Regions from separate parts of the Allobosea sp. RAF48 genome, predicted to be linked through region 1. Evidence: predicted binding sites of a transcription regulator. Region 1 holds the regulator's gene; each other region holds the start of a gene.
The links. The regulator LexA, encoded in region 1, represses DNA repair genes until DNA is damaged. The targets are predictions, from matches to a motif close to TGTTCNNNNTGTGTTCNG.
Positions count from the first base shown of each region.

Region 2: the regulator LexA is predicted to act here: its motif matches at 968-985, upstream of parE (DNA topoisomerase IV subunit B).
Region 3: the regulator LexA is predicted to act here: its motif matches at 1,129-1,146, upstream of AB4Z10_RS02820 (PA0069 family radical SAM protein).
Region 4: the regulator LexA is predicted to act here: its motif matches at 836-853, upstream of recA (recombinase RecA).

Region 1 is NZ_JBFRDZ010000005.1:139,363-141,547, reverse strand. It holds gene AB4Z10_RS11555 (ComEC/Rec2 family competence protein) at 1-869, shown strand, start outside; gene lexA (transcriptional repressor LexA) at 863-1,573, opposite strand; gene AB4Z10_RS11545 (molybdopterin molybdotransferase MoeA) at 1,758-2,185, opposite strand, start outside.
Region 2 is NZ_JBFRDZ010000006.1:245,724-247,908, reverse strand. It holds gene AB4Z10_RS13820 (glycosyltransferase family 4 protein) at 1-387, opposite strand, end outside; gene AB4Z10_RS13815 (hypothetical protein) at 459-659, opposite strand; gene parE (DNA topoisomerase IV subunit B) at 997-2,185, shown strand, end outside.
Region 3 is NZ_JBFRDZ010000001.1:583,567-585,751, forward strand. It holds gene AB4Z10_RS02810 (universal stress protein) at 1-523, opposite strand, end outside; gene AB4Z10_RS02815 (hypothetical protein) at 591-1,076, opposite strand; gene AB4Z10_RS02820 (PA0069 family radical SAM protein) at 1,201-2,185, shown strand, end outside.
Region 4 is NZ_JBFRDZ010000003.1:23,699-25,883, forward strand. It holds gene AB4Z10_RS06325 (MFS transporter) at 1-652, opposite strand, end outside; gene recA (recombinase RecA) at 976-2,022, shown strand.

The sequences.
Region 1 (2,185 bases):
ATCATTTTCAGACCTTCAATCCCTTCGGCCTGCTCGGCAATGCGATGGCGCTGCCCTTCGTCTCGCTCTTCGTCATGCCGGCGGCCGTCTTCGGCGTGCTGGCTTACCCCTTCGGACTGGACTGGCCCGCCTGGGCGCTGATGGGGCTGGCTTCCGATGTCGTGCTCAAGGTGGCGCACTGGGTCGCAAGCATCGACCATTCCACGGTGATGATCGCAGCCTTCGGGCCGGCGGTGCTGACCTGCTTCGTGCTGGCGCTGCTGTGGCTGACGCTCTGGACCACGCCCTGGCGCTGGCTGGCGGCGCTGCCGCTCCTGCTCGGCGTGGCCATCGCCGGCAAGCCGGAGCGGCCGGAAATCCTGATCGAACGCGACGGTTCGGGGCTGGCGGTGCGGGGCCCGGATGGCCGCCTCGCGATTGCGGGCAAGCCGAGCCGTTTCGTGCTGCAGCAATGGCTCGCTGCTGATGGCGATCGCCGTTCGCCGGACGATCCGACGCTGCGGGCCGGCATTAGCTGCGATGCGCTCGGCTGCGTCGCACGGACGCCGGATCAGCGCACCGTCTCCTACACGCGCGACAGGTTGGGGCTTATCGAGGACTGCATGCGAGCTGACCTCGTCGTCACGGCCATCCCCTGGAGCGGAACCTGCAAGGCACGGCTGATCGAGCGAATGGCGTTATCGCGCGACGGCGCGACTTCGCTCTATCGAACAGGATCGGGGTGGAGCAGCCATGTCTCGGAGCAGAACGCTGCCGACCGCCCCTGGAGCCGCCGCCGTGAACAGCGCCCTGCGCAAGCCTCGACAGCGCCTCCGAGTGTGACACCGGCTTCCGCCGACGGCGAAGCCGAGGTCGAGCGCCTTCAGTAGCGCCGCATCAGATTGACGAGGCGGCCCTGGATCTTGACCCGGTCCGGCCCGAGCACGCGCGTCTCATAGGCGGGGTTGGCGGCTTCGAGCGCGATCGAGGAGCCGCGCTTGCGCAGTCGCTTGAGCGTCGCTTCCTCGTCATCGATCAGCGCCACGACGATGTCGCCGGTATTGGCCGAATCCTGCTTGCGGATGATGACGGTGTCGCCGTCGAGGATGCCGGCTTCGACCATCGAGTCACCACGCACTTCCAGCGCGTAATGCTCGCCGGAGCCGAGCATGTCGGGCGGCAGCGAGACGGTGTGGCTACGGTTCTGGATCGCCGAGATCGGCGTGCCGGCGGCGATGCGGCCCATGACCGGGATCGCGATGGAGGAGCGGCTGTCCTCATCGGCCGCAGGGCGTGGCTTGGTGAGATTCGGCTGCGAGCCGAGGCCGCCCTGGACGACCGCAGGGTTGAAACGCTGCCGCTGCTGCGGGGCGCCGAGCCCGTCGGGCATCTTGATGATCTCGAGCGCACGCGCCCGGTTGGGCAGGCGACGGATGAATCCGCGCTCCTCCAGCGCCATGATCAGCCGGTGAATGCCCGACTTGGAGCGCAGATCGAGCGCATCCTTCATCTCGTCGAAGGAGGGCGGCACCCCGCTCTCACGCAAGCGTTCCTGGATGAAGCGCAGGAGTTCGTGTTGCTTGCGTGTCAGCATGATCCCCGCCGGCCTTCTCGAAGGCTAGATTCGAAACAAAGCAGGAACACCATACGCGTTCCACTTGTGTTCCGCAAGCGGGCTCCGGCATCGAAGCGAACAGTGGAATCCACTTTTCGGGCAGATCCGATGCGATAACCCTATACAGATCGCTACGATCGCGTCCGACAGGATGAGCGGTGATCTAGCGCAGCGGCAGGATGCGGCAGATGTCGCCTTTTTTTGCCGGCGCGGCATGGGCAGGCCGGATCGTCAATGCCTGCGCCCGTGCCAGCGTGCCGAGCATCGAGGAATCCTGCCGGTCGAAGGGCGTCGCCACCCAGCCATCCGGCCTCAGTGCGAGCTCCGAGCGCAGATAGTCCTCGCGCTCGTCATTGGCCGGCATGTCACGGCCGAGGCGGGCGGGGATGCTGCGGTCGCGGTCGGCCTCCCCAATGCCGAGCAGAGCCTCGATCAGCGGCAGGACGAAGAGATGGCCGCAGACGATCGAGGAGACCGGGTTTCCGGGCAAGCCGACCACGACCATGCGGCCGAGTCGGCCGGTCATCATCGGTTTGCCCGGCCGCATCGCGATCTTCCAGAAGCCGAGCGACATGCCGGCCCGCGTCAGCG
Region 2 (2,185 bases), on a different contig from region 1:
GTCGTGCATGGTGATGGCGACCGGCAAGCCGCTCTCACCGGCGGCGGCGATGGCGGCCGGGCTGAACGCCTTGGTCCATTGATGCAGGTGGACGAGCGTTTCCCCGGGCGGCTGCCGGCGCAGCAGGGCGCCGAGCGCGTCATGCGCCTTTGCGTTCCAGATGCCCTGACGGGCGGCGGCGAGCCGGCTGCCGACCTTCCAGACCTCTTCGCCCTCGAACAGTGCCACCTCGATATTCGGGTGCTGCAGCCGCTCGGACACGGGACCGATCATGCAGGCGAAGACGATCCGGACGCCGGCCTCCGCGAGGCCACGCGCGCTTTCGATCGCAACCTTCGCCGCGCCGCCATTGACCGAACCAAAATCGCTGACGATGACGCAACGCATGTGCGGAAGGCCCCTCCGCCCTCAGGGGTAGGGCCAAAAGGTTGATATTTCTGCGCAGGCCGTCCGAGCGATCAGTAGAAATGCAGAGCGGCGAGCCCGGCCGCTGCGGCGATCGCTGCGCCCCACCACAGCCAGCGCGATAAGGCGCTTTCGGGCGCCGCTGAAAGGGAGCCGCCGACGACATCCTCATGGCCGAAGCATTCCCCCGCGAGGCGCGCCGTGCGCTGCAGACCCGCGATGCCCTTCACCGGCACTGACTGACGCGACGCCACGGTCTTCTCCCTCCCAGCCCGATCATAGCGCATTGCGATTCTCCGCATAGGCCCGATCGTGACACCGATCCTCGGTGGCGATGGTTAACGCAGGCTGAATGCCTCGGTTCCGGTGCTCTTCTGCCACGGCAACGTCACACGCAGATGACGACCGGTGCATGGCTCCAACGAGAGAGTTTCGATGTGTCGGGGAGCTGTCTATAAGCAGATCGGCTTAGGCGCGGCGCCCGGTGCCGCAACCGAGCCTGATCGAATGCCGGATCAAATAACCAAGTCGCACAATCCGTCCTTCATGCACTAGGATTGGGCGGAACGAATCAGGAAACATCAGGCAGTGATGGACGAGAACGGCGATCTTTTCGGCGGGGAGCCGGAGCGGCCTCGCGCGGCTGATCCCAAGCCGGAAGCGCGCTCGCCGGCCGCAGCTCCGAAGGCGCCGGCCGGTTCCGGCGCTGCGCCGCGCAACGGCACGCTTTCCGAGGCCGGCTATGACGCCTCAGCCATCGAAGTGCTGGAGGGACTGGAGCCGGTCCGGCGCCGGCCCGGCATGTATATCGGCGGCACCGACGAGCGCGCGCTGCACCACCTCTTCGCCGAGGTGATCGACAACGCCATGGACGAAGCGGTGGCGGGCCATGCCACCTTCATCGATGTCGAATTGTTCGAGGACGGCTCGATTGCCGTCACCGATAACGGCCGCGGCATTCCGGTCGATCCGCACCCGAAATTCCCCGGCAAATCGGCGCTCGAAGTCATCATGACGACGCTGCATGCCGGCGGAAAATTCGACTCCAAGGCCTATGAGACTTCGGGCGGCCTGCACGGCGTCGGCGTCTCCGTCGTCAATGCGCTGTCCGACCGGCTCGAGGTCGAGGTTGCGCGCGGCAAGACGCTCTATCGCCAGATCTTCTCGCGCGGCCTGCCGCAGGGACCGCTGGAGACGGTCGGCGCCGTCGCCAACCGGCGCGGCACCAAGGTGCGCTTCCATCCCGATGCACAGATCTTCGGCGAAGGCGCGCATTTCTCCCCGGCCCGCCTGTTCCGCATGGCGCGCTCGAAGGCCTATCTCTTCGGCGGCGTCGAGATCCGCTGGACCTGTGCGCCGTCGCTGCTGAAGCCGGAAGGCGATGTCGCGGCGGAGGCCGTGTTCCGCTTCCCCGGCGGCTTGCGCGACTATCTCGGCCGCGAGATCGAGGGCAAGGACCTGGTCGCCGAGCCGATCTTCTCGGGCAAGATCACCAAGGAAGGCAGCCATGGCTCGCTCGAATGGGCCGTGGCCTGGCTCGCGACCGGCGAGGACGGCTTCTCCTCCTCCTACTGCAACACCATTCCGACGCCTGATGGCGGCACCCATGAGCAGGGCCTGCGCATCGCCCTGCTGCGCGGCTTGCGCGACCATGCCGAACGCATCGGCCAGTCGAAGCGCATGGCGCAGGTCACCTCCGACGATGTGATGGCGACCTGCGCGGCCATGCTTTCTGTCTTCATCCGCGAGCCGGAATTCCAGGGCCAGACCAAGGACAAGC
Region 3 (2,185 bases), on a different contig from region 1:
TCCTGGGGCCGGGGCCGGGATAGGCATGGACCAGAAGCAGGCGCGCCTGCGGGAAGAGCTCCGCCGCCGCCAGCAGAGCCCGGCGCGAGCCCTCCGAGAAATCCGTGCCGACGACGATCGCCCCGTAAGGGCGGTCGGCGCGCCGGCGGACGATCAGCACCGGAACAGCCGCCCTGCGAACGATATAGTCAACGGCGGTGCCCACCACGTAGTCGCGGACGTCGTTGTAGCGAGCCACGCCGGTCACGATCAGCCCGCTGCCACGCTCGGCGGCCAGTTCTGCCAGGACATCCGGCAATGAGCCGCTGCGAACCAGCAGTTCCGCTTCGCCCGCTGCCAACGGCAGCTCGTCCCGCCACGCCGCCATCGCAACGGCGGAACCGGCCTGCTCCGCTGCACTCACGACATGCAGAATCGCAAGTTTCGCATGCCATTCCCGCGCCAGCAGCAGCGCGCGATCCGCCGCCCTGTCGGTGCGCGAGGAAAGATCGCTCGCCAGAAGAATCTCGCTCGGTATCGTCATGTCAGCCTCCCGACAGCTCCAGCCTAGGAGGAGTACGACGCGATGTCATGCCGGCCCGGCCATTGCCCTACCCGGCCCGCTCGCGCCACACCGGCAACCGTTGCGGCGCCTGGTCGAGGCGCCCTTCCATGACCATCGCCTTGGGCAGCACGAGCCCGGACCGGAGCCTGAGCCCGGCAAAGGACAGCGCGACGCGCTCGAGCAGCGCGGCGCGGGCGGCGTGCAGCGGTATCAGGGCCGGCACCTCCGGCGTGACGAGCAGATGGCGCTCGACCACCAGCGCCCAATGTGCCTGTGGCACGTCGCCGGCCTCGAACAGCACGAGCCGATCGCCGCGCGCCACGGTGGCTCCTCCCTGCCAGGCCTCGGCCGGGCCGATGCGCAGATAGCAGGCGCCGGTCGTGTCGGCGACGCGCTCGAAATCGGGAGCGCCCACTGTGTCGACGATCACCGCATGGCCGAGCAAGCCTTCCGCCACCGCCGGGATCAGCACGGCCAGCGTGGCGGCGAGAGCTCGCGGGGAACCATCGGCGCGGATCACGGCTGTGAGCATACGCAGTGTTCTATGCCGCAGCGCAGCACGTCGCAATGCAGCTCTTGCCTTTTGTTCCTGTTATGTTCACTCTATCTGAGACCAGAGCGTGCCGATTCCCGGCACATGAACCGGTTCGAAAGCCATGCCCCAGGCCAGACCCACCGAAAGGCCCTATCCGGCGGCTCAGCCGCTGCGCCGGCACGACAGGGAGCCGACCGTCTCGGCGCCGGTCGTCGCGCCGGCCGATCCGCTCGCCTATGCCGGTCATCGCATCGACCCGGAGCGGCGGCGCGGACGCGGCGCCACGGTCAATCCCGGCGGGCGCTACGAAGCGGAGCAGCGCGTCACCGAAGATGAYGGCTGGGGCTCTCTGGAAGAGCTGCCGCCGTTCAAGACCGAGATCGCCTACGAGAAGGCGCGCAGCATCATCACGCGCAACGACTCGCCGGACATCTCCTTCGACCGCTCGATCAATCCCTATCGCGGCTGCGAGCATGGATGCGTCTACTGTTTCGCGCGGCCGACCCACGCCTATCTCGGGCTCTCGCCCGGCCTCGACTTCGAGAGCAAGCTGACGGCGAAGCCCGATGCCGCGGCCTTGCTGGAGAAGGAGCTTTGCTCCCCCTCCTACCAGCCGCGCACCATCGCCATCGGCACCAACACCGATGCCTATCAGCCGATCGAGAAGAAGCTCAGGATCATGCGCCAGATCCTGGAGGTGCTCTCGAAGTTCAACCACCCGGTCGGCATCGTCACCAAATCGGCGCTGGTCCAGCGCGACATCGATATCCTTGCGCCGATGGCGGAGAAGGGGCTGGTCAAGGTCGCGATCTCGGTGACGACACTCGATCCGAAGACGGCGCGGGGCATGGAGCCGCGTGCCGCTTCGCCGCCCAAGCGGCTCGAGACGATCCGCAAGCTGTCCGAGGCCGGCATCCCGGTGACGGTGCTGGTCGCGCCCATCGTGCCGGCGATCAACGAGCACGAGATCGAGCGCATCCTCGACGCTGCCAAGGCGGCGGGCGCACAGGAGGCCGGCTATGTACTGCTGCGGCTGCCGCTCGAAGTGCGCGACATCGTGCAGGAATGGCTGCTGGCGCACCATCCCGACAAGCTCAGGCATGTGA
Region 4 (2,185 bases), on a different contig from region 1:
AGGCCGGGGTCTCGCTGATGCGAAGGCGGACATAGAGCCCCATGAAGACCAGCAGCGCGCTGGCGATGAACGGGATACGCCAGCCGAAGCTGAAGAACTGCTCGTCGGTCAGGAGCGCATCGAGCGCAAGGAAGCTGCCGGTCGCAAGGATGAACCCCACGGGCGCGCCGAGCTGCGGGAACATGCCGTACCAGGCGGACTTGCCCGGAGGGGCGTTCTCGGTCGCCAGCAGCACTGCTCCGCCCCACTCGCCGCCGAGTCCCAGCCCCTGCCCGAGCCGGCAGAGCGCCAGCAGCAGCGGCGCGAGTACGCCGACGGCGGCATAGGTCGGCAGCATGCCGATGGCGACGGTCGAGAGCCCCATCGTCATCAGCGCCGCGACGAGCGTCGCCTTGCGGCCGATCCGATCGCCGAAATGGCCGAAGATGGCGGCGCCGATCGGCCGCGCGAAGAAGGCGATCGCGAAGGTCGCGAAGGACTGGAGCATCGCGGAGGTAGGATCGCCGCCCGGGAAGAACAGCTTCGGGAACACGATCACCGCAGCCGTCGCATAGATGTAGAAGTCGAAGAACTCGATCGTCGTGCCGATCAGGCTGGCCAGCAGGATACGGCGCGGCGAGTTCGGGGCCTTTTGGGCGGGGGCGAAGGACACGTTGGCAACTTTCGAAAACAAATGGAGATTCCGGGCGCAATAACAGGAAACAGCAGGCGCCGGGATGGGAAACGCAGCGCCTTGATATGCACATAGCGCATGCAAGAACGATTCAACGAAATTCAGACCGATAAAATAGCATGACTAGAAACATAAAAGCCCCTCCTGACACAAGCTGACACCTGGAACAAAAAAAGAACTTGCCGGCCAGAACAAAGCGTGACCATCCTCATGTCAAGACGCATTGAGATGTCCCCCTCGCCCTGCCATAAGGAGCCCGAACCGTGAATCAGGCGAATCTCAAACTCGTGGAAGGCTCCTCGATGGATAAGGCCAAGGCGCTCGATGCAGCGCTCTCCCAGATCGAACGCGCCTTCGGCAAGGGTTCGATCATGCGGCTCGGCAAGAATTCGCCCTCAATCGAGATCGAGACGATTTCGACCGGTTCGCTCGGTCTCGACATCGCGCTCGGCGTCGGCGGCCTCCCCAGGGGCCGCGTCATCGAGATCTACGGACCGGAATCCTCGGGCAAGACCACGCTCGCGCTCCACACCATCGCCGAGGCCCAGAAGAAGGGCGGCGTCTGCGCCTTCGTCGATGCCGAGCACGCGCTCGATCCGGTCTATGCCCGTAAGCTCGGCGTCAATCTCGACGACCTCCTGATCTCGCAACCCGATACCGGCGAGCAGGCGCTGGAGATCACCGACACGCTCGTCCGCTCCGGCGCGATCGACGTGCTCGTGGTCGATTCCGTCGCCGCGCTGACGCCGCGCGCCGAGATCGAGGGCGAGATGGGCGATGTCCAGCCGGGCCTCCAGGCCCGCCTGATGAGCCAGGCCCTGCGCAAGCTCACCGCCTCGATCTCGCGCTCGAACTGCATGGTGATCTTCATCAACCAGATCCGCATGAAGATCGGCGTGATGTACGGCTCGCCGGAGACCACCACCGGCGGCAACGCGCTCAAGTTCTACGCCTCGGTGCGCCTCGACATCCGCCGCGTCTCGACGCTCAAGGAGCGCGACGAGGCGACCGGCAACCAGGTTCGCGTCAAGGTCGTCAAGAACAAGGTCGCGCCGCCCTTCAAGCAGGTCGAGTTCGACATCATGTTCGGTGAGGGCATCTCGAAGGTCGGCGAATTGATCGATCTCGGCGTCAAGGCCGGCATGGTCGAGAAATCCGGCGCCTGGTTCTCCTTCGACAGCCAGCGCCTCGGCCAGGGCCGCGAGAACGCCAAGACCTTCCTCAAGAACAACCCTGACATGGCCGCCAAGATCGAGGCCACGATCCGCCAGAATTCCGGCCTCGTTGCCGACCGTATCCTCGACCAGGCGGAACCGACCGACGACGATCTCGACGAGGGTGAGGCCTGAGCCTGAGCGCTCCGGCACGGAACGATGCAAGGGCGGCCTTCGGGCCGCCCTTTTCGTTTGAGAATAAGGCCTTGCCGGGTGTGCGCTGCATCAAGCTTTCTGGACAGCGGCGAGCCGCCTGACTAGAACCGGACCTTCCCGCCGGGCGCGCCCGGTCTCCTGC